Regions from separate parts of the Lysinibacillus sp. NPDC056220 genome, predicted to be linked through region 1. Evidence: riboswitches for the same ligand, from Rfam matches in the RefSeq annotation. Region 1 holds a riboswitch; each other region holds the start of a gene.

The links. Region 1 has a riboswitch for lysine ahead of ACOZBY_RS06065 (aspartate kinase). Riboswitches for the same ligand answer to the same signal wherever they lie in the genome.
Region 2: linked by a shared signal. The riboswitch ahead of ACOZBY_RS11400 (transporter substrate-binding domain-containing protein) and the one ahead of ACOZBY_RS06065 (aspartate kinase) in region 1 are both predicted to bind lysine.
Region 3: linked by a shared signal. The riboswitch ahead of ACOZBY_RS17205 (amino acid permease) and the one ahead of ACOZBY_RS06065 (aspartate kinase) in region 1 are both predicted to bind lysine.

What each region holds. Positions count from the first base shown of each region.
Region 1 is NZ_JBMOXD010000002.1:215,136-225,245, reverse strand. It holds gene ACOZBY_RS06115 (XTP/dITP diphosphatase) at 1-55, opposite strand, end outside; gene rph (ribonuclease PH) at 57-803, opposite strand; gene racE (glutamate racemase) at 935-1,732, opposite strand; gene ACOZBY_RS06100 (MarR family winged helix-turn-helix transcriptional regulator) at 1,743-2,195, opposite strand; gene ACOZBY_RS06095 (helix-turn-helix domain-containing protein) at 2,270-2,491, opposite strand; gene ACOZBY_RS06090 (acyl-CoA thioesterase) at 2,679-3,143, opposite strand; gene sdhB (succinate dehydrogenase iron-sulfur subunit) at 3,396-4,175, opposite strand; gene sdhA (succinate dehydrogenase flavoprotein subunit) at 4,181-5,935, opposite strand; gene ACOZBY_RS06075 (succinate dehydrogenase cytochrome b558 subunit) at 6,003-6,611, opposite strand; gene ACOZBY_RS06070 (YslB family protein) at 6,884-7,318, shown strand; gene ACOZBY_RS06065 (aspartate kinase) at 7,409-8,635, opposite strand; lysine riboswitch at 8,767-8,945, opposite strand; gene uvrC (excinuclease ABC subunit UvrC) at 9,041-10,110, opposite strand, start outside.
Region 2 is NZ_JBMOXD010000003.1:271,502-281,611, forward strand. It holds gene ACOZBY_RS11390 (amino acid ABC transporter ATP-binding protein) at 1-654, opposite strand, end outside; gene ACOZBY_RS11395 (amino acid ABC transporter permease) at 667-1,392, opposite strand; gene ACOZBY_RS11400 (transporter substrate-binding domain-containing protein) at 1,563-2,420, opposite strand; lysine riboswitch at 2,539-2,725, opposite strand; gene odhB (2-oxoglutarate dehydrogenase complex dihydrolipoyllysine-residue succinyltransferase) at 3,023-4,279, opposite strand; gene ACOZBY_RS11410 (2-oxoglutarate dehydrogenase E1 component) at 4,371-7,196, opposite strand; gene ACOZBY_RS11415 (HAMP domain-containing sensor histidine kinase) at 7,429-8,814, opposite strand; gene ACOZBY_RS11420 (response regulator transcription factor) at 8,811-9,488, opposite strand; gene ACOZBY_RS11425 (sensor domain-containing diguanylate cyclase) at 9,602-10,110, opposite strand, start outside.
Region 3 is NZ_JBMOXD010000006.1:3,645-13,754, forward strand. It holds gene ACOZBY_RS17200 (CynX/NimT family MFS transporter) at 1-1,166, opposite strand, end outside; lysine riboswitch at 1,318-1,494, shown strand; gene ACOZBY_RS17205 (amino acid permease) at 1,577-3,040, shown strand; gene ACOZBY_RS17210 (response regulator transcription factor) at 3,202-3,894, shown strand; gene ACOZBY_RS17215 (sensor histidine kinase) at 3,900-4,835, shown strand; gene ACOZBY_RS17220 (ABC transporter ATP-binding protein) at 4,973-5,896, shown strand; gene ACOZBY_RS17225 (ABC transporter permease) at 5,889-6,578, shown strand; gene ACOZBY_RS17230 (Nramp family divalent metal transporter) at 7,208-8,473, opposite strand; gene ACOZBY_RS17235 (response regulator transcription factor) at 8,686-9,375, shown strand; gene ACOZBY_RS17240 (sensor histidine kinase) at 9,372-10,110, shown strand, end outside.

The sequences.
Region 1 (10,110 bases):
CTTCGAAATCTTTTGCTTTCCCTTTATTTTTGGTTGCAATGACTACCTGTTTCATATTATTTCCCTCCGACCATGTTTGCTTGTTCAGCAAGCGCTGTTTTTTGGAGCTCAACTAATTGCTGGATGCCTTTTTCACCTAAAGCTAATAATTCATTCAATTCTTCCCGAGAGAATGTTGCTTCCTCGCCAGTACCTTGTAATTCTACAAAGCGACCTGCACCTGTCATAACAATATTCATATCAACAGCAGCAGCCACATCTTCTACATAATTTAAATCTAAAACGGCACCTTGCTCTTCTACAATCCCTACACTAGTTGCGGCTAAAAAATCTGTTACAGGGAACTTAACGAACGGCTTTTCCTCTGCAAATTTAGCAATTGCCTGTGTCATTGCTACAAATGCTCCCGTAATGGAGGCTGTACGAGTGCCACCATCTGCTTGAATCACATCACAATCGATCCATACTGTACGCTCTCCTAGTGCCTCTAAATCGACCACAGCACGTAATGCACGCCCAATTAATCGTTGAATTTCCATCGTCCGTCCATTAACCTTCCCACGAGATGATTCACGTGGTGTACGTTGAGCGGTTGCACGAGGTAGCATCGAATATTCTGCTGTGATCCAGCCTTTCCCTTGCCCACGTAAAAAGCCAGGAACCTTATCTTCAATTGTTGCTGTACAAATTACTTTTGTATTTCCTACTTGAATTAAAACCGAGCCTTCTGGGTGTATTAGGTATTCACTATCCATTTTTACAGATCGCAGTTCATCTGCCATTCTTCCATCAAATCTTGTCATATTTATTGTTCCTCCTAAAAACTTTCGCGCCCTCATCTTAACATAATTTATTTCTTCAAAAAAGTACTCAACGTTTATGTAAAATGCTGAAAACGGCAAAAATCAGCCTAGCCCATTGCTAAGCTGATTTTTTATTTTAATGTAATGCGTCTTATGTCGAGAGTACCTTGCTCCAACCAATTTTCAGCGATTGAACGGAAAATTGGAACAGAACCAGTTGCAAAAAATTTATGAGCAGGCACTGTATTTGCATTTGCTAAAGTGCCATTATAAGCTAGCATTTCTTGAGCATCCTTTGCTGTTTCCTCCGCAGAAGATAAAACATTCACTTCTTCTCCTACGACAGCTTCAATTTGTTTTTGTAAAATAGGGTAATGTGTACACCCTAAAATAACCGTGTCAAATTGTTGATTTTTCAACGGCTTTAAGCCTTCTGCTATTAACTTCGTTGCAAATTCACCTTTATATTCGCCACTTTCTACAAGTGGAACGAAGGTTGGACAGGCTAGTGGAATAATATGTGTTGACGTATTAAGTGACAGTAAGGCCTCTTCATATGCACCACTTTTTATTGTTCCTTCTGTTGCAAGCACAACGACTTCATGTCGCTTCGTTTTCTTTACAGCTGCACGTGCGCCAGCATTTATAACGCCTAGTACCGGAAAAGGCATATTTCTTTGTAAACTTTCGAGTGCTACTGCAGTCGCTGTATTACAAGCAATAACGAGCATCTTAATATTCATTTTTTCTAGCGCTTTCGCCATTTGCCAAGTGAAGTTCCGTACTTCCTGACGGCTTCTTGGACCATATGGACATCTTGCTGTATCGCCAATATAATAAATCGTTTCGTTTGGCAATCGCTTTATAATTTCTTTTGCTACGGTTAACCCGCCTACTCCTGAATCAATAACGCCTATCGGGGCATTCATACTTTCCGCCTCAATCCTGTTTCATGTGTACATGTAGTTTTTCTAGGTAGCTTGATAATTGCGCGACTTCTTGCTCATTAAAACCAACAAGCATCTCTTGCAAATATTGCTGTCTTTTTTCTATAACCTCTTGAATAATACGTTCGCCCTTTTCGAGAAGATGAACAACAACGACACGGCGGTCATTTTCATCACGCATACGCTTGACTAATTCATTTTTCTCCATCCGGTCCACTAAATCTGTTGTCGTGCTAAAAGCTAAATATAAACGGTTTGATAATTCGCCAATTGTAATATCACCAAGCTCTTCTAACCACTGTAACGCAACAAATTGTGGCGGCGTAATCGCATAGTCGGAAACAATTTCTCTTCCCTTTTGCTTCACGATGGCCGCTATATAGCGTAATTCCTTTTCAACCGTTGCAACGGTTTCAGGTGAGTGTTTTGTTACTTCATCCGACATATAACTATTTCACTCCTAAAGATACGTTGAATAGTTCTATTTTGTCGTTTTTTTCACGAAATAGCAAGTGTCCATTAGTCTAATTTAAATTCTTCTAAGCGTAACAGCTCAATTAACGCCTGAGATCGATTCGTTACACCTAGCTTTTGAATTGTATTGGAAATGTGATTTCGCACTGTTTTTTCACTAATACCAAGCTGCTCTGCAATATCTCTCGTTGTTTTTTCAGCTAATAAAAGCGCAAATATTTCACGTTCTCGGTTTGTCAATAGAGAACGATGATGAGAGCCATTCATTCAGTTACACCCTCCTCCCCCGCACGTATTGTAACTTATGTTAAGGGGCTTGAAGCGGTGACGGCTATTTGCATGATTATTACATGTTTCCTTAAAAATTTCGGAAATTGCTTCGACATTTTCAACAATTTTATGTAAAACAATATTCCTACTATGTTCATAATTTTTTATGTTGTAACGTAACTCACTAATTGGGTATAATTCCCAAATCAATCAAGTGCGCTCTTTCTTCTTTAGAAATCGGTACACTCTTGCCTGTTCGAGGGTCCATTTGCACAATTGTCCCACGACCTGTGAAGCAAACTTCGTCCTTTTGATTTTTTGCTAGATAATGAAGGTCCATTGATGAACTTCCAACTTTCGCTACCTTTGTATAAATTCTTAGTAGGTCATCAAAGAAAACCTGCTTTACATAATCACATTGTAAATCAGCTACAATCGGTATACTCCTCACATTCTCATCAGCTACTGATGGCATTAAAATACCTATATGTCGAAAATAATCAATTCTCGCCTGTTCAAAATAAGTAAAGCTTACAGTATTGTTCATATGCCCATACATATCTGTTTCTGAGAATCGTACACGTGCCTCACTATAAAAGGAAAACCCCTTTTCCCACTCTTGTAAATTTCCAATATAGCTTGCTTTCATAATAACGCCATCCCCTATCATTTATTTACCATCCTTTTCAGTCAGTTTAGACTGTCAATCAGCAATGAATACTTATTCATTATATAAGAAAACACTATATTATCATAGGAAAAACCGAATTCCCCTTATTTTATTACTAAAATCCCTTTTTCTTTAAATAGTATGGTTTTTTCTTGAAACATGTTAACTATGTTTATATCACTATAAAAAACTCCCTCACACTAAGTGTAAGGGAGTTCAGCTTGTCCGATATTAATCTACGTAGTGGTCAGAACCGAAGAAGTTACGGAACATTTGCACTGTAGTAGCACGGTTTAATGAAGCGATTGATGTTGTTAAAGGAATACCTTTTGGACATGCAGCAACACAGTTTTGAGAGTTACCACAGTTCGCTAGGCCACCATCGCCCATAATAGCATTTAAACGTTCGTCTTTAATCATTGCACCAGTTGGGTGAGTGTTGAAAAGACGTACTTGTGATAATGGAGCTGGCCCGATGAATGAAGCTTTTTCAGACACGTTTGGACATGCTTCCATACATACACCACAAGTCATACATTTAGATAATTCATAAGCCCATTGACGTTTACCTTCTGGCATACGAGGACCTTCACCTAAATCATACGTACCATCGATTGGTACCCATGCTTTCACTTTTTTAAGCGCGTTGAACATACGTTCACGGTCAACCTGTAAGTCACGAATAACAGGGAATGTTTTCATTGGCTCCAATTTAATAGGCTCAGTCAATTGGTCAACAAGTGTTGAACATGATTGACGTGGACGGCCATTAATAACCATTGAACATGCACCACAAACTTCTTCTAAACAGTTCATATCCCATGAAACTGGTGATGTATTTTCACCATTTTCAGTAACAGGATTTTTTTGAATTTCCATTAAAATAGAAATTACGTTCATACCATGACGGTAAGGCACTTGGAATTTTTGCCAGTAGCTATTGCCGCCCTGTGTATCTTGACGTAAGATTTCTACTTTAACCATTCTTCCAGTATTAGCTGCGATTTGCATAACTTTTAGTCTCCTTTCGCAGAGTAGTCGCGTTTACGTGGTGGGATTAAAGAAACGTCGACTTCTTGGTACGTGATGATTGGATTACCAGTAGTTGGGTCAAACTTCGCCATTGTTGTTTTCAAGAATTGCTCGTCATCACGATTAGGGAAATCAGGTTTATAGTGCGCACCACGAGATTCATTACGTAATAATGCGCCTTTTGTCATTACTTTCGCAAGCACTAACATATTTTTAAGCTGACGTGTAAAGTGTGCGCCTTGATTACTCCATTTTTGCGTATCGTTAATGTTGATGTTGTTCCAACGCTCAGTAAGGTCATCAAGTTTTTTCAATGTATCTTCAAGCTGATCATTGTAACGTACTACAGTCATTGTAGCAGTCATCATTTCACCAAGCTCTTTATGCAGTAAGTAAGCGTTTTCTGTGCCTTCCATTTTCATGATAGCATCCCATTTCGCTTGTTCTTCTGTTACGCGAGCATCGTAAATCTCTTGTGGAATATCTTCTGCATGCTTTTTAAGATGTTTTACATAATCTACTGCGTTTGGTCCTGCAACCATACCGCCATAGATAGCAGATAATAATGAGTTCGCACCAAGACGGTTGGCACCGTGTTGAGAGTAATCACACTCACCTGCTGCAAATAGACCAGGAATTTCAGTCATTTGGTTGTAGTCAACCCATAATCCACCCATTGAATAGTGAACTGCTGGGAAAATCTTCATAGGTAATTTACGTGGGTCATCTCCTACGAATTTTTCGTAGATTTCAATGATACCACCAAGTTTAACGTCTAACTCATGTGGATCTTTATGTGAAAGATCTAGGTATACCATGTTTTCGCCATTGATACCAAGTTTTTGGTTTACACAAACGTCGAAAATTTCACGTGTTGCAATATCACGTGGTACTAAGTTACCATAAGCTGGGTATTTCTCTTCTAAGAAGTACCAAGGTTTACCGTCTTTATAAGTCCAAATACGACCACCTTCACCACGAGCTGATTCTGACATTAGACGGTTTTTGTCATCTCCAGGAATCGCTGTTGGGTGAATTTGGATGAACTCACCATTCGCATATGAAGCACCTTGTTGGTAAACGATAGAAGCAGCAGAACCTGTGTTAATAACAGAGTTTGTTGTTTTACCGAAAATAATACCAGGGCCACCAGTCGCCATAATAACAGCGTCTGCACGGAATGATTTAATTTCTTCTGTACGCATATCTTGCGCTACGATACCACGGCACACGCCGTCTTCATCGATAATAACACCAAGGAATTCCCAGTGCTCATATTTATTTACTAAACCAGCTACTTCATGAGAACGAACTTGCTCATCAAGCGCATATAGTAATTGTTGACCAGTTGTTGCACCAGAGAAAGCTGTACGGTGCATTAAAGTACCACCAAAACGACGGAAATCTAATAATCCTTCTGGTGTACGGTTGAACATAACACCCATACGGTCCATTAAATGGATAATCCCAGGGGCTGCATCACACATACCCTTAACTGGTGGTTGGTTCGCTAAGAAGTCACCACCATATACTGTATCATCAAAGTGGATCCATGGAGAATCCCCTTCACCTTTAGTATTTACCGCACCATTAATTCCGCCCTGCGCACAAACAGAGTGTGAGCGTTTTACAGGAACTAATGAGAATAAATCAACTTCAGTACCAACTTCAGCTGCTTTAATCGTTGCCATCAGACCGGCAAGACCACCGCCGACAACAATTATTTTGCTTTTCGCCATGATTATTTCTCACTCCTCTTAAAAAATTGCATTGATTGCATTTGCTCTATCGTAGCTTTCTATGGAATTATACAAAAGCTAAAATAGCAGCAATACCAACTACACTTAGAATTACGAAAATGATGTTTGTTACGTAAGTAGCAATCTTTTGAGCCTGTGGAGATTGTGTAATACCCCAGCTTACTAGGAATGCCCATAAACCGTTAGATAAGTGGAAAGTTGCTGATAAAATACCAACAATGTAGAATCCAAGCATGAATGGATTAGCAACGATATTCGCCATCATGTCGTAATCAACGTGTGTGCCAAGTGCTTTTTGAATACGAGTTTGGAAAATATGCCATGCAATGAAAATCACTAGGAATACACCTGTGAAACGTTGTAATGAGAACATCCAGTTACGGTATGTGCTGAAACGTCCTGTGTTTGGTGTAGCAGTGAATGCAATGAACACTCCATAAAATGCATGGAACATCAATGGAATATAGATGACAATCCATTCAACTAGGATAAGGAATGGAATCTTCTCCATTACTGCGGTAGCATCGTTATAACTATCTGCCCCGCCTGTTGCTGTAAAGTTAATGAACAGGTGCATCGTTAAAAACAGACCTACTGGAATGATCCCAAGTAGAGAATGTAAGCGACGCCATAAAAACTCTCGATCTTTCGACAAGACTGTTACCCCCCTTAGTACTTAAAATAGCACAACAAAAGAAGTCATCATTTTGTAAATGATACTTCATTGACTGTGTATTTCATCATGGTACAATATTATGACATGTTTATTGTACTCTCAAGAGCTACGAGCGTCAAGGCAACTCGAAGTTTTTCATAGAGCTTATTAAAGAACTAATCTAGTGCATAATGCGTCGTTTTTTCTCGAAAAATCTACCATTACTTTATTAACGTTAAATTTTAAGAAAATTCTAAGAAAGAAGGATAACAATGTTAAACACTCCATCTCCTACAATCTCTTCCTTTGGTTATGAGATCATTCGCGATCATATTCTATCTTCTATACTCGGTAAACATGAGAATGATGTCCTTTATTGGGCAGGCAAAGAGCTTGCGCGTAAGTTTCCATGTAAAAGTCAAGACGAACTTATCGCATTTTTCGCAGATGCCTGTTGGGGTACATTAGAGCTAATGAAAGAATCGAAAGACGGACGCATTTTCCAGTTGACAAACGACCCTGAAATATTACAAATCAAACAACGTAGCTTTAGACTTGAGGCAGGATTTATAGCTGAACAAATTCAGCTAGCTAAAGGCTATTTAACAGAATGCTATGATGAAAAACGTGAAAAGCAACATTACGTTATGTTTACAGTCAAATGGGACGTAAAGGAACGGATCATGCATACGATCCCAACAGAGTAACAAAAAAGGATTGTCTCCCCAATCAATAAACGGGATGACAATCCTTCCTTTTATTTCGGACAATGACAGAAAATGCTGTTTCTTCTATTATTATATGTAAAGAGCCTGCTCTAAATTAAATTCATCATGTAATGCATTTGCCGCACGAATCATTTCATCCTGCGGAACTACAACAGACACTTTAATTTCCGAGGTGCTGACCATCTTCACAGGGATATTTTCACGACGTAACCGGTCGAACATACGGGCAGCGACACCGGGATTAGAAACCATACCAGAGCCAACAATAGAAACTTTTGCTAATCCAATTTCGAAATCAGCAAAGCTAAAGCCAAGCGATACTTTACTGTCCTCTAAAACACGTAATGCTTCCGCAAATTCTTCTTTCAAAATTGAAAAGGACACAGTTGGTTTTAATCCATCAATAATGGCTTGAACAATAATATCCACGTTGATGCGATTTTCAGCAAGAGTTGAAAATATATCCGCTAATGAAGCACCCGAATATGCATCATAGCCAATTGTTAAACGAATAACATCTGATTCAAAGGCAACACCACGAACTATTAAATTTTTCTCCATCTCTACTTCCTCCTTCAATAAAGTACCTACTGACTCCACTAAACTAGAGCGTATGATAACTGGTATTTGAAACTTTTTAGCTAACTCAACTGCACGTGGATGTATGACATGTGATCCTAAATGAGCTATCTCTAACATTTCATCATAGGAAATTTCCTGTAGTTTTTGTGCCTGTACAACAAAGCGTGGATCTGCTGTATACACACCGTCAACATTCGTGTATATGTCTGTCCGCTCGGCATCTAATGCAACAGCAAGTGCGACGGCTGTCGTTTCGGTCCCACCTTTCCCAAGCGTTGTTATATTGTGGTCATTGTCAATGCCTTGATCTCCAGCAATAACGACGATTTGTTCTTGCATTAAATGTTCTTCGATACGACTAACATCGATATGATCTATCCGTGCATGACTATACATATGATCCGTGTAAATACCAGCCTGCCAGCCTGTTAATGACACCGCATTATAGCCAGCTTCTTGTAACGCAATGGCAAAGACTGAGCTTGATAGCTGAGAGCATGAAGACACAACTGCATCTAATTCACGTTTTGACACATCATCTGTGAAATGAAGTACGCTCATTTTCACGTCTTGTATCGTTTGTCTCATTGCAGCTACTACTACTACCACATCGAAACCTCTATCTTTTTCAGCAATCGCTTTTCGTACAGCCTCTTGAATTTGTTCGGGTGATGCTAGTGCAGCCCCTCCAAATTTCATCACTATTCTAGACATTTCTTTTGTTCTCCTTTCCAGTCTGGTAATTCACCTAATATAAGGTGTAAAACAGCCTCTAGAAAACTAAAAGGCAGCCTTCACAAAACGTGAAAGCTGCCTCTAACATGTACAATAAATGAAACTTGCGCATGTGTGATAGCTCTCCGAAACTTGTAGAATCGACAGTCTTACATTTCTTAAATGCAAAACCAGTACAACAGTGGAAACAACATTACTGTACTTCGGCAAGCTCCCCTTTCACGCAATGTCTTAGGATTTGTTCATCCTCTATTGCGCTACTTTTGAATCTTGCACCTCTATCATCACCTTAAAAGTGAATGTATTAAATTTATGTTCGCCCTCATTAAAACAAGTGGGCTGTTAACATTGGACAACAATGTTATTTATAACCTTAGCATATGTCTATTCCTTTGACAATGACTCCTGCTGAAAATAGGCATAAATATGACTTGCTAAATTAGCTGGCATCCCGGCTTCCTGTAAAGCCAGCTCACTAGCCTCACGTATTTTCTTAACGGACCCAAAGTGTTTAAGTAGCTGCTGTTTTCGTTTTGGACCGACACCCTCAATTTGATCCAGCACAGATTGGATAGCATGCTTTTCATGCTGTTGACGTAAAAAGGTAATCGCAAAACGGTGGACTTCATCTTGAATTCGTTGTAATAAATAAAAACCGTCACTTGTACGTTTTAAGGCAATGACCTCGGGCGGATCACCAAACAATAGTTGCGATGTATTATGCTTGTCATCCTTTGCTAAACCAGCAATAGGTATAACAAGTCCTAGCTCATCCTCTAATACTTCTCGTGCTACTTCCATTTGACCTTTACCACCATCTATTAGCACTAAATCTGGTAGTGGAAGACCTTCCTTCAAAACACGAATATAGCGCCGGCGAATGACCTCTTGCATAGCACCATAATCATCATGCTTAGCTGCTGTCCGAGTTTTATATTTGCGATATTCCTTTTTGGCAGGCTTGCCATCAATGAAAACAACCATTGCAGATACTGCGTCCGTTCCATGCATATGACTATTATCAAAAGCTTCAATTCGTAATGGTGTCGTTATACCCATTGCATCGCCTAGTGCCTCACATGCACCAATAGTACGTTCTTCCTGCCGTTCGATAAGCTGGAATTTAGCGGCAACTGCAATTTCAGCATTTTTCGTCGCTAAATCCACCAACTCCTTCTTTTGACCTCTTTTTGGTGTAAGAACTTTAATGCCTAATAATTCCGTTAAAATCGCACCATCAATTGCTTGTGGAATAAAGACTTCTTTTGGCTTAATATGTTCTGGTTTTTCATAAAACCGTCCTACAAAGGTTAGGAACTCTTCCTCTGGATCTTGATAGATGGGGAAAATAGAAACATCCCGTTCGATCAGCTTCCCTTGGCGAACGAAGAAAACCTGTACACACATCCATCCTTTTTCCACAGCATAGCCAAAGACATCGCGGTTGGTCGTAT
Region 2 (10,110 bases), on a different contig from region 1:
TTCGACAATTACACCTTTATCCATAAAGACTACGCGATCTGCTACCTCTTTGGCAAACTCCATCTCATGCGTTACAATCAGCATCGTATTGCCTGCATCAGCTAATTGACGCATCACTTTTAATACCTCCCCTACCATCTCAGGGTCTAGTGCTGATGTAGGTTCGTCAAAAAGCATCACTTCAGGATTCATGGATAATGCTCTGGCAATGGCTACGCGTTGCTTTTGCCCCCCTGAAAGCTGTCGAGGCTTTGCGTTTACATATTGTTCCATACCAACAATGTTCAAATATTTAAGCGCTGTTTCCTCTGCTTCCTTCTTCGAGCGTTTTAAAACTTTTATTTGCCCCACCGTACAATTATTTAAAACATTGTGGTTGTTAAATAAATTGAATTGCTGGAATACCATCCCTAAATGTGTTCGATATTCTTGGATATTGTGTTTTTCATCTAGGATGTCTTCCCCTTGATAAATAATTTGCCCACCACTTGGTGTTTCTAATAAATTAATGCAACGAAGTAAAGTGGATTTGCCTGAACCAGAGGAGCCTATTAAGCAAACAACTTCTCCTTTTTCCACTTGAAAATTAACATCTTTTAACACTTGGTTACGTCCAAATGATTTACTTAAATGTTCAATTTTAATGACTGCCATTTGTGCGTCCCCCTATATTGCTTCTTTTTGTTCTTTTTGATAGGCATCTGGTCCATCTAAACGTTTTTCAACATAGAGAAGGATTCGTGATGCAGTGAATGTCATTATGAAATAAAGAATACAAGCTACAAAGAACGATTCAAAATAACGGAAGTTGTTACCGGAGATTGATTTTGTTTGGAAGAATAATTCTGTTACTCCAATAACGTTTAGTACAGCTGTATCTTTAATATTCATAATTAATTGGTTGCCTGTCGCAGGCAGTACGTTTCGTGCTACTTGTGGTAGGACTACGTGAAGCATGATTTGGAAGTGATTCATACCGATAGCTGATGCTGCCTCATATTGACCATTATCAATCGATACGATACCACCTCGGACAATTTCTGCCATATAGGCACCTGTATTAAGTGAAACAACTAAAATCCCCGCTGTAATAAAGTGCATGTCTATGCCAAATGCGATATCTAATCCATAGTAGACAACCATAGCCTGTACAATCATTGGTGTACCACGGAAAAATTCAACATAGCATGTGAGTATAAAATTAATAAGCTTTAAGCTATAAAATTTCACACCTTTTTTACGAACTGGAATCGTATGCATAATTCCGATGAAAAATCCGATAAATGCACCAATAATTGTACTTATAGTCGAAATCAGTAACGTATAATACGCACCTCGTAAAAACATTTGCCAGTTGTTTTCAATAATTGAAAGTATCCATTCAAGACTCATGATGTTCCTCCTTACAATGTCATGTTGCTTGCTATCTTTTTCGTGCCCTAGCTTTTTCTACTAGTCTATGATTTATTTCGCTAGGACATTATCATTATGTAGAGAGGTTCTCATTTTAATAATGATTGAAATGATAGTGCACGGACTAGCAACTAGTCCGTGCCATTTTTTTATTGTGCTGCTGGTTGCTGAGAAATAGCTTCTTCCATTATCGCTTGACGATCATCTTCAGAAATACCTTTTAGGATTTCATTGATTTTTTCTAGATTAGCATCATCTTTACGTAAGCCTACAGCAATCGAAGTATTTGAAAGATCTGTATCAAAGCCTTCTTCAAATGCTACGTATGTGAATTTATCGTTGGCAGCTGCCGCAGAAATTCCTTCAGGACGTTCGGCTACATATCCATCAATTTTGCCTGCCTCTAAAGCTACACGCATCGCTGGGAAGCTTTCCATTGCTGTTTGTTTACTGACACCTTTAATTTGATCAATCACATTGTAGTTGGAAGTATTCAGTTGTGATGTAATTTTTGCGCCAGAGAAATCTTGGATTGATTTGACACCTTCATATTTACTACCTTTTTTAATAACCATTACAAAATCAGAAGTATAGTAGTTTTCAGTAAAATCAATTGTTTTCTTACGTTCTTCTGTTGGCGACATTCCCGCGATGATTGCATCAATTTTATTAGATTGTAGCGCTGGTACTAAGCCGTCCCATTCCAATTTGACGATCACTAATTCTTTGCCTAAACCTTCAGCGATTTTTTTCGCCATTTGTACATCATAGCCACCTGCATACTCTGCGTTATCTGCAATTTTTACTGCTCCATTTGCATCGTTTTGCTGTGTCCAGTTGAATGGTGGGTAGCCCGCCTCCATTCCAATTCGGAATTCACCGCTGCCTTCTTCTTTATCTGCGCCAGCATCACCTGAACTACTTTCTTTTTTGTCACTAGTGCCACATGCAGCTAGCACAATTGCCGTCATGATAGAGATCATTACTAACAACCATTTTCTTTTCATGAAAAACTCCCCTTTTCTGTAAAAAAATAAGACAACTGTACGAAAAAAGACCTAAGTTTTGTGAACTTAGGTCTTACCTTTTATGACAGTTGCCCAAATCCTCACTAGTATTCCATGTTTCCGAGATAGCACAACCTAGTAAACCTGGAAATGAATTTACTAGGACAGTCCTGCACTTATTCACTGCAGACCCAGCATAAAAGTACGAGCTCCTTTTATACTTCGGCGATATTTCCTTCTTCATTGCGTCTTTGTTTGCTTGTACTCAACAATGAACTAATAAATACCGCGCCTCTACCTCACTGATGTTTGTTAGTGAGGTTTGTTTATTTAATTGATATTTAGATACTACTATAAAACTAGTATGTACGTCAAGTGAGTTTTATCATTTTTCTGATTAATGACAATATTAGGGTATTATGCTTGCCCTATCCATTATTAATCTACGTATTTTTATCCATATATCTGCTGGAAAACAACATATTTTTACTACCTATTCTTTTTATACTAAGTAAATAGTTTTGGATTATCAAAATTACTAATGACTTTAGTGATACAGAAGCCAAGAAAAAACCCTGCAAAGTTTGCAGGGTTTAAAGGAATTATGAATTTAATAATAAATCTTCAGGATTTTCGATTAACTCTTTAACTGTTTTTAAGAATCCTACAGAATCTTTTCCATCGATGATACGGTGATCGTAAGAAAGTGCTACATACATCATTGGACGGATTTGAACTTCACCATTTACTGCAACCGGACGGTTTACAATGGAGTGCATACCTAAAATACCAGCTTGCGTACCGTTCATAATTGGTGTTGACATTAATGAACCGAATACACCACCATTTGTGATTGTGAATGATCCACCAGCCATGTCATTTAAGCCTAATTTTTTATCACGAGCTTTTGTCGCTAAGTTAGCGATATCTTTTTCGATTTCTGCAAAGTTTTTGCTATTCGCATCGCGTACAACTGGTACTACTAAACCTTCTTCAGTTGATACTGCAATACCGATATCAAAGAAGTTATTTAAATGAATTTCATCGCCAGAGATTTGAGCGTTTACGTATGGGTATTTTTTCAGTGCTGCAACAACAGCTTTAGTGAAGAATGACATGAAACCAAGTTTGATGTCGTTTGCTTTCACAAACTCTTCTTGTTTACGTTTACGAAGTGCCATGATGTTTGTCATGTCAATTTCATTGAATGTTGTTAACATTGCTGTTGATTGTTTAACTTCTAATAAACGTTTTGCAATTGTTTGACGACGACGGCTCATTTTTTCAATCGTTACACGGTCAGAATTAGCTGCTGGTGTGAATACAACTGGGCCACCTGTAGTTGCTACTGGTGTAGGTGCTGCTACTACTGGTGCTGTACCATGTGCCGCTACATCTTGTACACGTACACGGCCTTGTGGATCTACTGGTGATACCGCTGCAAGGTCAATGCCTTTTTCACGTGCAAGTCGACGTGCCGCTGGAGATGCGATGACACGCTCACCAGAAGTTTCTTCTACTACAGGAGCTGCTGCTACTGGTGCTGCAGGTGCTGCTTGTGGCGCTGCTGGAGCTGGAGCTGCTTCAGCTGGTGCTGCCGCTACTGGTGCAGCTGCTGCGCCTTCGCCTGCTTCTACAATTGCGATAACTTGACCAACTAGTACAGTATCGCCTTCTTCAGCTAAAATTTGTGTTAATACACCTGCTTCTTCAGAAATGATTTCAGCGTTTACTTTATCTGTTTCAAGTTCAACGATGAATTCACCTTTTTCAACGCGATCGCCCACTTTTTTTACCCACTGTGCGATACTACCTTCTGTAATCGATTCTGCTAATTCAGGGACTTTAATTTCAGCCACTTTCATTTCCTCCTTTGATTAACGTGCATGATGCACATAAAAGGGCTACTGCTTATGGGCAAGTAGCCCAGCTATCAATATTTATATGTGATTATTTAACCTTTACTGGCTCAGCAACTGCTTCTTCAATAAGTGATGATTGAGCTGCTTTATGAGAATCTGCATCTCCTTCAGAAGTTGAGCTCATTGCAGGACGACCTACATAGCGAAGCTTTTTACCTTCTGCAAGTTCATATAATGTTTCTAGTGCATAATTCCATGAGCCTTGGTTTTTAGGTTCTTCTTGTACCCATACGATTTCTTTAGCATTAGGATACTTAGCAATAATACCAGCAACTTGCTCTTTTGGGAATGGGTAAAGTTGTTCTACACGAACAATGTGTAAGTGATCGAAACCTTCTCCATCTTTCACGCGATCTGCTAAGTCGATCATCACTTTACCAGTACCTAATACGATACGCTCTACAGCATCCGTTTTTGTACCTAAGCCAGGTTGTTCAATCACTTCTTGGAATGAACCATCTGCTAATTGCTCAGCATTAGCTGCTGCTAATGGATGACGCAATAATGATTTTGGTGATACAACCACAAGTGGACGAACACCTTCAGTACCTAATAACGCTGCTTGGCGGCGTAATAAGTGGTAGTAGTTACCTGCATTTGAACAGTTTGCTACAAACCAGTTATTTTCTGCTGACATTTGTAAATAACGTTCCATACGGCTTGAAGAGTGCTCTGGACCTTGGCCTTCATAACCATGTGGTAATAGAATCACCATGCCAGATTTTTGACCCCATTTAGAGCGTGCCCCTGAAATGAAGTTATCAAACATTACTTGTGCCATATTCGCAAAGTCACCAAATTGTGCTTCCCAAACTGTTAATACATGGCCATTTTCTAGATTGTAACCATACTCAAAGCCAACTACCCCTGCTTCAGTCAGTGGTGAGTTGTGTACTGTAAAGGATGCACTTGCACCAGAAATATGATGAAGTGGTGTAAAGACATTACCATTGTTTTTATCGTGAAGCACTAAGTGACGTTGTGAGAAAGTACCACGTTGAGCATCTTGACCTGTGAAACGTACTGGTGTGCCATCTTGGATAATTGTTGCATATGCTAAAGTTTCCGCATGACCCCAATCGATTTTTGCAGATGCAAATGCATCACGACGTTTTTCTAAAATTTTTCCAAGCTTTTTCTGTGGCTCGAAGTTTTCTTCAAACACTAGAAGCTCTTCGTTGATTTTACCTAAACGTTCTGCACCAACTGCTGTATCAATTTGTGGGAACTCTACTTTTAATTCTTCTGGCATTTCTAATTGATGATGCTCATCTTTTGAAGCCATTTCTTTTACATGATCGTAAGCAGCTTGCATTTCTGCATAGATAGCTGTATCTAATGCTGCTACATCTTCAGTTGATACAAGACCTTCTGCTACTAATGCTGCACCATATAACGCACGAACAGTTTCGTGCTTAGAAACTAATTTATATGTTTCTGGGTTTGTAACCGTTGGATCATCTGTTTCGTTATGACCGTGACGGCGGTAACCAACTAAATCAACAACAATATCTTTACCAAATTTTTGACGATAGTTAGCTGCAAAGCGACCTACTTGAGCCACTGCTTCTGGACTATCTGCATTCACATGAACTACTGGTACTTCATACCCTTTTGCTGGGTCAGATGAGTAAACAGAAGAACGAGAATCATATTGTTCCGTAGTGAAACCAATCATATTGTTCGCGATAATATGAATAGTACCACCAGTTGTAAATCCTTCAGTTTTAGCGAAGTTTAATACTTCAGTTACGATACCTTGACCTGGGAATGCTGCATCACCGTGTACTAGGATTCCTAAGCCTTTTGTACGATCATGAACCGCTTGACCTGGCTTTGAAGTGTCATCTTGTGTTGCACGAGTAGCACCTAGAACTACTGGGTTGCCCACTTCTAAGTGAGATGGGTTGTAGGCAAGTTTCACATTCATACCTGAATCACGGTTATAAGAAGCACCCATATGGTATTTCACATCACCTGTCCACCCTTTTGTAATTTCAAGGCGACCATTTTCCGGCATAAATAAATCATTTGATACATGTGCAAAGTCAGAGAACATCATGTCATAAGGTTTATTTAAAATATGTGTTAAAACATTTAAGCGACCACGGTGTGCCATACCAATACGTACTTTTTCAACACTTAGCGCTTCTGCAGTTTTAATGATTTCATCAAATAGTACAATTTGCGTATCTAAGCCCTCACCAGAGAAACGCTTTTGTCCTACAAATGTTTTATGGATAAATTTCTCAAAATTTTCAACACGTGTTAAACGATCTAATAAGGCTTTCTTTTCATCAGAAGAAAGTGCTTGTTGGAAAGAGCCTGATTCAATTTGCGCTTGAATCCAATTACGTTCTTCTGTAGCTACTACATGTTCATATTCAAACGCTACTTTATTTGTATAAATAGCTTTTAAATAGTCAATTGCATCCTTACCATTTTTCACGTTTGCTGGCACATCTTTGAAGAAGATTGCTGCAGGAATTTCAGCTAAATCTGCAGCGCTTAAGTTGAACGCGCTTTCGTCAATTTGAGCTGTTTGTAGTTCACGGTTTTTCAGAGGATAAATATCTGCCGCTAAATGACCGCGTGAACGAATTGCATCGGCTAATCTCACAGCGGCTAACACTTTTTTGTAATCGCCAGCAGGAGCCGCTGCTGTATGACTAGCTACAGCTACTTCACCTTCTACTACTACTGGTGCACCAAATTGTTGGAATAAAGAAACTAACTCCGGTTCTACTTCTTCAGGAGACTGTAAGAATAAGTCGTATTGCTCCATCACATATCCTAGGTTAGGACCAGAGAAAGCTGACCATGGAGAACTTACAGTTGTAACGTTGTTCGACATGAAAAATGACCTCCAAATTTTGCCTTACGGCAGTTCCATTAATTAAATTGCAATTAATTATATAATATTTAGCCGTTCTTTAAAAGAATGTTTCACACTACTTTTCCATATTTTAAAGAACGTTTTTTCCATCTCAATCTTACTACTCTTCACAAAAAATACAACTCTTTTTAGCAAATTAAGCAATTTTTTTCGCAAAGGATAGAATAATGAAATAAAGCGTGCATTTTTCTTAATATTTTAGCGGGATCTTTAACGAGAAAACGGTTCCAATATTAACCTCACTCTTGACTTCTACCGTGGCATTATACTTTTCAAGCAACATCTTCGAGATACTTAATCCTAAGCCTGTTCCACCAATTTTACGGTTCCTTGCCTCATCCACTCGATAAAAACGATCAAATATAAAAGGAATATTGTCTTTTGCTATTCCTATACCATTATCAGCAATTTCTAAACATGCATAATTTCCAGCAACTGAAATAGAAATTTGTATCTCAGGAATTTTTTCACAATAACGAATTGCATTTTCTATTATATTACGAATGATTTGACTTAGTGCATTTTCAGTTATAAATAAAGGACCTATTTCATCATTTTTCGACAGCATAATTCGCGCTTTTGGATGTACAAGCTCCATTTCATCGATAACAGCTTCAATTACAGCTAGTGCATTCGCCTCACTCATTTCATCTTTTTCCTCACGTCTTGCAAGCTCTAATAATTCCTCAATCATTTTACGCATGCGAGCAATTTCTGTTAATGAAGTATCAATCGACTCCTCTAAAATAGCTGGATCATTTTTGCCCCATCTTTTCAACAGAGAAAGATGTCCTTCAATTGCTTGGATGGGCGTACGAAGCTCATGAGAAGCATCAGCGACAAATTGTTGCTGCTGTGTAAAAGAAATTTGCAGCTCATTCATCATGGCATTGTACATGTTCAATAAATCACCAATCTCATCGTGTGACGTGTTGGTTAACTGTATGGGCTCATTAAAGCCTTGATCCATCACCATTTTCATGGAAGCACGTAATTCACGCAATGGCTTCATTAAATAATTGGCTAGATAATATCCAATAGAACCTGATAACACCAATGCCCCAACACCTGCGATGAGCATGGCTGTTAATAGATAATGCATGAGCGATTGAAAACCAGTGAGCGGATGGACAACCTGGACATATCCTTGAAAAAAGCCTAAGCGTATTGGTTCATTCATGACCAGTACATCCTGCTTATCAATGGTCGTCTCAAAAATCTCCTGCATGGAGCTAAGTGGTGCAGCAGCTGAAGTATTATTGATACGCAAAATATCCACGCCGTCCGCATTAAACATTCTAACAGTTTCATCTCGGTCGACAATCGATTTGAGCAAACCAGTATTTTGTTGAATTTGTTGAATCGTAATATCTGGTCCCTGTGATTGTAAAAATGAAATAATATCCCTGCTAGTCCGTTCAACTTTGCTTTCCTCATCATTTAATAGCCACGTATGGAGGGAAATATAAACAACCACGCAAATAATCGTATAGCTTAAAAAAATCACACTACTGGAGGTGAGCATCCATTTTTTCTGCAAAGATTGACGACGGAGGTACATAAGTAACTGATTCATTCACGCATCACATACCCAACCCCTCGAACCGTCTCAATATAGGCATTCGTATCACCTGGGAGCTTAGACCGTAAATGACGTATATACACATCTACCACATTGGTCTCTATATCTGTATCATAGCCCCATACAGATGTTAAAATATGCTCGCGTGTACAAACTCTATTTTTGTGTTCAATTAATAGTTTCAGTAAATCATATTCTGTCTTAGTTAGGTCGAGTTTATTCCCTTGCACGAAAACTTCATAGGCTGCAATATCTATCTCAATATCACGCAAACTCAAACATTCACTATTTGCGGGCTCTTGTGTTGTTGCACGACGTAAAATCGTTCGAATTCTTGCTAATAGTTCTTCGATCGCAAATGGCTTGACGATGTAGTCATCTGCTCCAGCATCTAGACCAGCTACACGATCCATAACAGCATCTCTTGCCGTTATTAAAATAATAGGCACTTGAGATTGTGTCCTAATTCGCCGACAAATTTCAATACCATTAATACCCGGTAGCATCACGTCTAGTAATAGCACATCAAATGCATCTGTTGTTGCCAGGGATAGCCCTTTCCGCCCTTCAAAGGCAACCGTCACGTCATAGCCTTCATGCTGTAATTCGAGCTCAACAAAACGCGCAATATGCTTTTCATCTTCCACTAATAATATTTTCTTAGGCACATAATCACCTTCTATTCCGAAATAACGATGTAGGATTTTTATCCCTATACTGTTATAGCATAACATCAAATAAAAAGTCTGTCTCACAACGAATAATTTGTGGACAGACTTTTTTAATGGGCTTCCGAAATATAGAGATTATTTTTCCCTGCTTCTTTTGATTTATATAGTGCTTGATCAGCCAAATCCATTAATTCATCCAATGTTTGGGCATGATCTGGATAATACGAGATTCCTATTGAAGCAGTTGGCGTAAACTGATGATTCTCAATCATCCAGCCTGTTGCTAATTCATCTCGAATGCGACGGATAATATGCATAATTTGACTATGCCTTTTTTCAATTTCCCTCGTTAGACCTGTGAGGATGACAAGAAATTCATCACCCCCTATTCGAATAACGATATCATGACTTCTAACGGTTTTGCTCAAAGCCTGACCAAAGCTCTGAATAAAAGCATCCCCTGTATCATGGCCAAAGCGATCATTGACAGCTTTAAAATCATCCCCATCTAAATAAAGCATCGCTACACTTGCATTGTTTTCGTTGGCTTCTGCCAATATTGTCGGAAACTCTTTTTGTAAATAACGGCGATTAGGAAGCTGTGTTAAAGAATCATGGT
Region 3 (10,110 bases), on a different contig from region 1:
AAGAGCCAACCTGCAATATTCCAACCACCAAACAGATCATGGAGGTATCCGAAAAGAATTGGACCAATGGCAGCGAATAAATAGCCTAATGATTGTGCAAATCCTGATAGATCAGCGGCTTCAAATGCTGTACGCGTACGGAGTGTGAAGAACATCATTGCTAATGCGAATGAAGCCCCACCTGCTAAACCTAGAAGAATCATCCATAATATCCCCATAGTTGTCCACTCCATCACAACGCCGACAAATCCTACTAAATAGAACGATGTAAACATGAGGACAAGTGGTCTCTGTGAAGTCATTTTACCGGCAATAATAGGGACAACCAATGCCATGGGAACTTGTGAAAATTGCATAATAGAAAACATCCAACCAGCTTTATCAGGAGCCAATCCCTGCGCAATATAAATTTCAGGAATCCAAGCTGCTGTTGTATAAAATAATAAAGATTGTAACCCCATTGCACCTGTTACTGCCCATGTAACAGGTGATTTCCAAAGAGGTTTACCTGTTTTTTTGGAGGTAGTAGCTGGTTTTGGCTTATTTAATTTCAATTGAGGTATCCAGATTAAAATGGTTAATACGACTAATATAAGCGCCACAGCCAATGCCCCTTGCCAACCTAGTGAAGAATTAGCTATTGGATAACTAATACCAGCTCCAAGCCCCGCTGTTAAGTTCATCGACATAGTGAAAAATGCCATCAATAATCCTACATGATAAGGAAATTTTAATTTTAATAATCCTGGAATCAACACATTTCCAAATGATATTGCTACGCCAATGAGCACTGTACCAAATACAAGTAACCCTGTTGTACCGAGGGAGCGTAGTACAATACCTAAGGCCAATAAAATAGTGGATAAAAATAAGGTTAGCTCAAGCCCAAGTTTTCGTGCTACAACTGGTGCGAACGGTGATATGATGGCAAAAGCAAGCAATGGTATAGTTGTAAGAAACCCGGCTAGAACATTGGAAATACCAAGGTCGTCTCGTATAAAGGATACAATTGGACCCACAACAGTTAGTGGCATGCGTAATGTAGATGCTATAAATATTACGCCAAAAACTAATAATAAAGTTGTTCCCTTCCAGCTAATTTTTCTACTTGGGAAGCTGGAGGAATGATCATTTAAAGTCAAAATAATTCCCCCTGTTATAACCATCCTAATTGAACTACTATAACACTTTATCACACTATTAAAAATAGTGGAAAATTCACAAAATACAGAACTTTTATAGTTATATTGAAATGTCTTAGGTCTTATGTTAATATAGTAAACATCATAAATTTAATAATTATATGCCTCATGTTTGTATTGAGGTAGAGGTCGCGATATTTATAAGTAAGCTAATTGAAATGACAAGCATTGAAGAGATTAGCTGAAAGGAAATATTGCCGAAGTGTGAGGGGACTTGAAAACCTCATGCTGGGGCTGTCTCCGAAAGGAACAGAACTGTCACGTTTGTACAACGTGTTGAGCTATCATTTAGGAAAAACTGAGGATTAACTTAGCCATCACATTGTTCATGTGATGGCATTTTTTTGCCTCATAAATAGGAAGGAAGCTATATCGTGAGTGAAATAAAAATCAATCAGCTCGGCCATAAAGCACCGAAGCTGAAAAAAGAATTAAAAAGCCGTCATATCACAATGATTTCTTTAGGCGGTACAATTGGTACGGGGCTATTTTTGGCCAGTGGTGGTGCTATTGCACAAGCCGGTCCGGGAGGCGCATTGCTTGCCTATGCCTTAATCGGTATTATGGTATATTTTTTAATGACAAGTTTAGGTGAAATGGCTGCCTATATGCCGTCCTCAGGATCTTTTAGTACGTATGCGACAAAATTTGTAGATCCCGCTTTAGGTTTTGCACTGGGCTGGAACTACTGGTATAACTGGGCAATTACGATTGCGGCAGAGATTGCGGCAGTATCATTAATTATGAAATATTGGTTCCCAAATAGCTCATCAGCACTTTGGACAGTATTATTTATTGTGATTGTACTGACATTTAATTTATTGTCTGTAAAGAGCTATGGGGAAAGTGAATATTGGTTTGCCATGATTAAAGTGGCTACGGTCATTGTATTTATTATTATTAGCTTATTAATGATTTTTGGTATTTTGGGTGGACAAGCACCAGTAGGTTTTACAAATTTCTTTATTAGTGATGGGCCATTCCATGGAGGCTTCCTTGCAACATTTGGTATTTTCCTTGCGGCAGGATTTTCATTCCAAGGAACAGAGCTACTTGGGATTACTGCAGGTGAAACAGATGATCCAGGAAAAAATATACCGAAGGCAGTAAAATCTGTGTTTTGGCGAATTATTTTATTTTATATTTTAGCCATTGCTGCTATCGGGATGTTGATTCCATTTACAGATGAGCGCTTATTATCGGAAGATATCGCTGTATCCCCATTTACACTCGTTTTTGATCGCTTAGGTATTGCTTTTGCTGCTTCCTTAATGAATGCCATTATTTTAACGGCTATGCTATCAGCAGGTAATTCTGGATTGTATGCATCTTCACGTATGCTATGGCAATTAGCAGTGGATGGTCATGCTCCTAAATTCTTTGCAAAGTTAAGTCGTCGAGGCATTCCAATTTATGCACTAATCGCAACATTAGCTGTAGGCTGTGTAGCGTTTTTAGCGTCATTCTTTGGTGATGGGGTCGTTTATATTTGGCTTTTAAATGCCTCTGGGATGTCAGGTTTTATTGCTTGGCTAGGTATTGCATTTAGTCATTATCGTTTCCGTCGTGCCTTCGAAGCTCAGGGCTTAGATCCAAAGCTATTACCGTATAAAGCAAAGCTATACCCATTCGGTCCACTATTCGCCTTTACGATTTGTATGATTGTTGTAATTGGACAGAATTACACAGCGTTTATCGGTGATACAATCGATTGGTATGGTATCCTTGTTTCTTATATCGGTATTCCCCTGTTCCTATTGCTATGGCTGGGGTACAAAATTAAACATAAAACAAAAATGCTTCCTCTTAAAGATTGTGATTTAAAAGTAGAAAATTAAACGAAAAGCTGTTCTATAAACCGTTGTATGATGGTTGATGGGACAGCTTTTTTATATATAGACCTTTAAAATTATTACTAAACCAATATCATATATATGGTAATATACTATAGATATGGAAGTGTGATTTTTGACTTTCTGGTAGGGAGAGGTGCATGGAAATGCAAAAACATATTTTACTAGTGGAAGATGATGAGGCTATTCGCGATATGGTAGCGAATTTTTTATTATTGGAAGGCTTCGATGTCACCACTGCAAATAATGGAGAAGAGGCATTACAATATTGTTTAAATCAAACTTTTGATTTAGTTATACTAGATATTATGATTCCTAAGCTTAATGGATTAGAGGTTTTAAAAGTAATTCGAGAACAGGCAGCACTTCCAATCATCATTATGTCTGCAAAGGATAGTGATGTAGATAAAGCGCTTGGGTTGGGATTAGGGGCAGATGATTATATTGCTAAGCCATTTTCTATGCTGGAATTCTCTGCTCGCGTAAAGGCCGTTATTAGACGAGCAACAAAATACGCTGGCCAAACAGATCACAAACAAGATGTAGTAGTCATAGGCCATTTAAAGATAGATATTGTTAATTTTTCTATAAATAAAAATGGACTGGAAGTAAAGCTAACATCAAAGGAATTTGCCATCTTAAAGCTATTTGTAACAAACCGAAACCGAGTTTTTACGAAGGAGCAAATTTATCAGCTAATATGGAAAGATGCATATTATGGTGATGAAAATATTATTAATGTACATATTCGAAGGCTACGCGAAAAAATTGAAGATGATCCATCCAACCCCCAGTACATTAAAACACTGTGGGGAATTGGCTACAAATTTGAAGGATAGCAGATATGATCATCATTCTATTCATTATCATTTTGGTGCTTATAGGAATTGTTATTTTTCAATGGAAAACAAAAAAAGAACAAAATCAGACGGTCCAATATATGTATGAAAAACTTCAAATCATCGTTCAAGAACAAAGTAACGAAAAAATTTTGGTAACTACGAGCAATACACAAGTTCAACAGCTACTTATTTCAATAAATGCTTGGCTGGATTATCACCAAAAAGTTCAGGCGACCCATCGGAAAATGGAAGATTCCATGAAAAAAATGTTGGCCAACATTTCACATGATTTAAAAACGCCCTTAACGGTTGTGCTAGGCTATATTGAAATGCTTCAGCTCCAAGGCTCAGCTAGTGAGGAAGAACGCCAAAGACTATTAGCAGGCGTGCATGCTAAAACATTAGAAGTATTAAAAATCATTCATACATTTTTTGATCTTGCCAAATTAGAGGCTGGAGATACAGATTATCCAATCACTAAAATCAATGTTTGTGAAATTAGCCGAAAAAATATATTATCATTTTACGATATGGTGACGTCGATGGGATTAGATATCAATATTACAATTCCTGAAACGCCTATGTATGCCCTTGGCAATGAAGAAGCATTAAATAGGGTTCTCAACAATCTTTTATCCAATGCTCTTGCCTATGGAGCGGATGGCAATGTAATGGGCTTAACTATAAGAAATGATGACACGAGTATTTATATAGATGTATGGGATTGTGGTAAAGGAATTGATGAATACCATATTGATAATGTATTTGAGAGAATGTACACGCTAGAGGACTCTCGCAATAAATCCTTTCAGGGGAGTGGCCTCGGTTTAACGATTACAAAGCGATTAGTGGAAATGATGGATGGTTCCATCCAGTTATCAAGTATTCCCTATAAAAAGACCATTTTTACCATTGCTTTAAAACGAATGACGTATTGAAATCACATGCTTGTAGAGCTTTTATGGTGCTTTACAGGCTTTTATTATTCTCTTAAGAAATTTGTAAGAATCAAGTAATAAATTAGAGAGCTTCATTTTTTATAATGACAATAGCCACATTTGAGGGAGAGATTGACATGACATACATTGTGAAAACAAACCAGCTTACGAAAGTGTACGAAGGAAAAGAAGTGGTTTCTGCTGTCAATATGAACGTGAAGAAGGGGGAGATTTATGGTTTTTTAGGCCCTAATGGAGCGGGTAAAACGACAGTGATGAAGATGCTAACAAATTTGACGAAGCCAACAAGCGGAGATGTTGAAATATTTGGTGAGAGGTTGACCGATCAATCGTATGAGATATTAAAAAGAATGGGAACGATTATTGAATATCCTATTTTCTATGAAAAATTAACGGCTAGAGAAACTTTAGAACTGCATTGCGAATATATGGGGTATTACAATAAGCAGGAAATAGCTCATGTACTTAACCTTGTAAAATTAACAAATACAGAGGAAAAAAGGGTAAAAGATTTTTCACTAGGGATGAAACAAAGACTAGGTATTGCCCGTGCTATTATTACAAAGCCAGAGCTCCTAATTTTAGATGAGCCAATTAATGGACTAGACCCTATTGGGATTAAAGAGTTGAGAGAGCTTTTCAAAATGCTCTGTATGGAGTATGGCATTACAATTATTATCTCTAGTCATATATTAGGGGAAATTGAACAGTTGGCCGATACAATTGGTGTCATCAAGGAAGGTAGACTCATTACTGAAGTAACGATGGATACGATAAATCGTAATCAAGCCGACTATATTGAAGTGATTGTAAACGATGGCAAGAAGGCTGCCTTTATTTTAGAAAGTAAATTAAAAATGGCTAATTTCAAGCTGATGGATGACAATTCTATACGAATTTATGATTTGACAGTATCCCAAAAAGTTCTAACAAAAACATTGATTGAACATGACATTGAGATAGAGGAGATTAGCAAGAAAACAAGCACATTAGAGGATTACTTCCTTAAGCTAATAAATGGAGGGATTGTTCATGCTTAATTTAATGCGTTTAGAAATGAAAAAATATCATTTAAGCTCCTATTTTAAAAGTGCTATGTTTGCTAACATTATTATTTTAGGTTTTATGTTTATGATTTTATTTATTTCTAAAATAGAAGAGGAAGTTGGTATTGAAAATTATGAAATGGCTTTAAGTGTCATTGATTCATTTGTCAGAGCGGTATTTATTATTTTTGCAGCTACTTTAATAGCTAAGCTGATCATTGGAGAATATAAGTTTAAAACAATCACATTGGCCTTCATGTATCCTGTAAGCCGAAAGAAATTAATCGCTGCTAAGCTTGCAATTGTCATGATTTTTACCTTTAGTGTAATCATCATTTCCAATGTCTTGATTACAACCATCTTTTGCATCGTAAGCGATAAATTTGATTTAATTCCTGATGTATTATCTAATACTTTAATCATGCAACATATACCATCTGTATTCATGAATGCAATTGCTGCCTCAGGGATAGCATTAATTCCGTTGTATTTCGGTATGAGAAAATACTCTATTCCAGCAACAATTATTTCAGCTATTCTAATTGTATCAGTGACTTCATCCAATACAGGTAACTTCACATTAAATGACATCATTATTATTCCAATCTCACTAGCAATCTTAGGTGTTAGTATTGCCTACCTAGCTATCCGTAATATTGAGAAGGTCGATGTTTAATGAAAGAGCCAGTATAAGTTTTGTTGATATCGAACGATGATGATAGCAATTTGATCGTTTGTAACACTCACATAGTTGGTCTTGTAAAATAGGTAACTAAACTTATTAAATATAAAAAGAAATTAACGTATAGCAATAAAAATAAGTAATTAGAATCCCATAATAGAAATTTAATTAAAATAGAAAAGGAAGTGGCCAATAAAATAGTTAATAACAGATTTCCTTTTTTGGCATAGTGGCATTGTATAACTATTAATACAATAATAATAAGTATAGGAATATAAAATTTCATGAAAAAAACCTCCTATTTATAATTAAAAAAATTACTAAAATGTAAATGTGTGTCATAAAAATCTTATATTTATTTGTAGGTGATTACAATGAAATTAAGAATTCTACACTTGTTGCTGTATTATCAACTGTAGTTTCTGCAACTGCTTCAGCTGCCCCACAAGATGTGTCTACTTAAGGTTTCCCTTTTGCATGCACCGGTCCTTGTAGGGATAGATAATATCCGAGAGTATTAAAATCAGCTATAATTGTCTCCTATAGATGGTTATAGATTATCAACAAAAAGGCATCGAGATTTTTCTTCTCGATGCCTTTTGTTAGTCTATTAATTCACTATTTTATCCAAATATTGTTTCGCTTAGTAAGTAAATATTTAATGCCACTACGATCACAACTACAAACCAGCCTAAAATAGTAGTAATACGGTGGTTCACTAAACCGCCCATAATGTCCCGTTTGCTTGTAAACATAACGAGAGGGACGAGGGCAAATGCAATACCAAAAGATAACACAACCTGACTAAGAACAAGCGCATAGGTTGCGTTTACACCAGATGCAATAATCGCTAGCGGCGGGACCATTGTAATGGCTCTCCGTAAATAAAGTGGTATTTTTCGTTGAATAAAGCCTTGCATCACTACGTCACCTGCTAATGTCCCTACAGAGGAGCTAGCTAGCCCAGCAATAAGTAAACCAAGACCAAAGGAAACGGCAGCCATTGGACCGAGAGCATCCTTTAATCCGTTATAGGCAACGTCTAAATCCTCTACTACGATTCCTTGTGTGTGAAATACTGCTGCCGCGATAATGAGCATACTCATATTGATGGCTCCAGCAATAATCATAGCGATGATAATATCAATAAATTCAAAACGGAAGATTCTTCTTTTTTCTTCTTCATTACGACCGATAATACGACTTTGTGTTAAAGAAGAATGTAAGTAAATAGCATGGGGCATGACGGTCGCACCTAAAATACCAGTTGCTAATAGTAATGAGTCCACCCCCTCAAACTGAGGTGTGAACATACCAATTGCTACTTCGCCCCATTCTGGCTGAGCTAAAAACGTTTGGAAGGCAAATGCTAAAACCACAATTAAAACCATACCAGAAATGCCTGCCTCAAATGCTCTGAATCCTCTTCTTTGAAGCTCTAGAATAGCAAATGATCCAATCGCTGTAATGATAGCTGCTGGAAGCATAGGGATATTAAATAACAAGTAAAGCCCTAATGCTGCTCCGATAAACTCAGCAAGGTCGGTAGCAATAATGACTAATTCAGCCTGAATCCAAAGAAATATAGATGTTTTTTTAGAAAAATGTTCACGTGCCACCTCAGGTAAATTTTTCCCTGTCGCAATCCCAAGCTTTGCAGATAAGGATTGGATGAGCACCGCCATTAAATTAGAAAAGGCTATTACCCAAAGGAGTAAGTAACCATACTGAGAGCCAGCTGTAATATTTGTGGCAAAATTGCCAGGATCAATATAGGCGACCGCTGCAATGAATGCAGGCCCAAGAAAAGGCAAAAAACGTCGCCAACCTTTTATATCTCCATCTAAAACTGCCTCGGCAGACGATTTTGTGACTTGTTTATATACCATATTGTTCCCTCATTTCAAAAAGTATCGTTCGAGAAATAAAGTTTCCTAGAGGAAAATGAGATAATAGTATTCTAACGCTAGGATTAGAAAAAGGGAAGCGCTTTGCTTAAAACTTTAAAAAAATAAGTATGCACACTTCTCATCAATTTCTAATTAGACTTTCCTTACCTCTATCGTTTACGATGAAAGAAAAGGTGAAGGACTGATTCGACGTGAGCAATCGAATTTTAATTATAGAAGATGAAGAAAATATTGCGAGAGTGCTGCAGTTAGAGCTTCAATTTGAAGGCTATGAAGCGGTGATAGCCCATACAGGAGCAGATGGTTTATTGCAATATCGTGAGGAGCAATGGGATTTAATCTTACTGGATATTATGTTACCCGAAATGAGTGGTATAGATGTGCTAAAGCGGATTCGCGCAACAGAATCAAAGACCCCAGTTATCATGCTAACTGCTAAAAGTGAGGTAGAGGATAAGGTAAAGGGCTTGGATTTAGGAGCTAATGATTATGTGACAAAGCCCTTTGAAATTGAAGAATTACTGGCCCGTATCCGTAATGCACTACGGTTTTCTCAAAATGCTAGTCCAACAAAGGTCGGTGTATCGTTTGGACAGTTATCGATCAATGAGCAGACAAGAGAAGTGATTTATTATGGTAAGGAAATCCAGCTGACTCCTAGAGAATACGATTTATTGCTGTATCTTATGAAGCATCCTAAGCAGGTGCTCACAAGGGAACAAATATTAGAGACTGTATGGGGCTTTGATTACTACGGAGATACAAATGTTGTGGATGTTTATATTCGTTATGTACGCCAAAAGCTTGAAATCGCAAATGCAACGCCCATTATTCAAACAGTTCGTGGTGTAGGTTATGTGCTAAAGGAAAATAAATCATGAAGCTTAAAACAAAAATTCATCTACTGACCACTTTGTTAATGCTAGTAATTTTAGTGGCAACTAATAGTGGAATTTATTTTTTGTACGAGAAATTTGCCTATAATACGGAATATAGTCAACTTCATACACGAGCGAATGATTTAAGCTCAACATTAAGTCAGTTAAATGCACAAACCAACCTACAGCAAGTATTAAGAGCGTACATGCCAGCTGGTGGTGCAATCTATGTTTATGATGGAGAAAATTTGAAGACGAAGGTTCAGGCTACTCTAGATATGCCCGATGTTACTTCCATTACCTATACAATGCCTACTATTTGGATAGATGGGACAATTGTGGACATCACCTTACAACAATCCATGGAGGAAGTAGAAAGTACATTGGATTTATTAAAGGCTATTTTGATAGTCGTGTCCATTATTGCCACCATTCCAATCTTTTTAGCGAGCCTAGCACTTGGTCGCCTAATTTTGTTACCACTAGAACGCTTAAATGCGACAATGCGCAAAAGTGCATCGACGGGGAAATATGAAAAAATGGACATCCCGGCTAAAGGTGGGGATGAATTAGCAAAAATTAATCGAACTTTCAATATGATGATGGAGAAGCTTGAACAGCACTATCAAAAGCAACAGGAATTCGTTTCAAATGCTTCTCACGAATTAAAGACGCCTATTACTGTCATCGAAAGCTATGCAAAGTTACTCTTACGAAGAGGCTTTGACAATCGTGAAG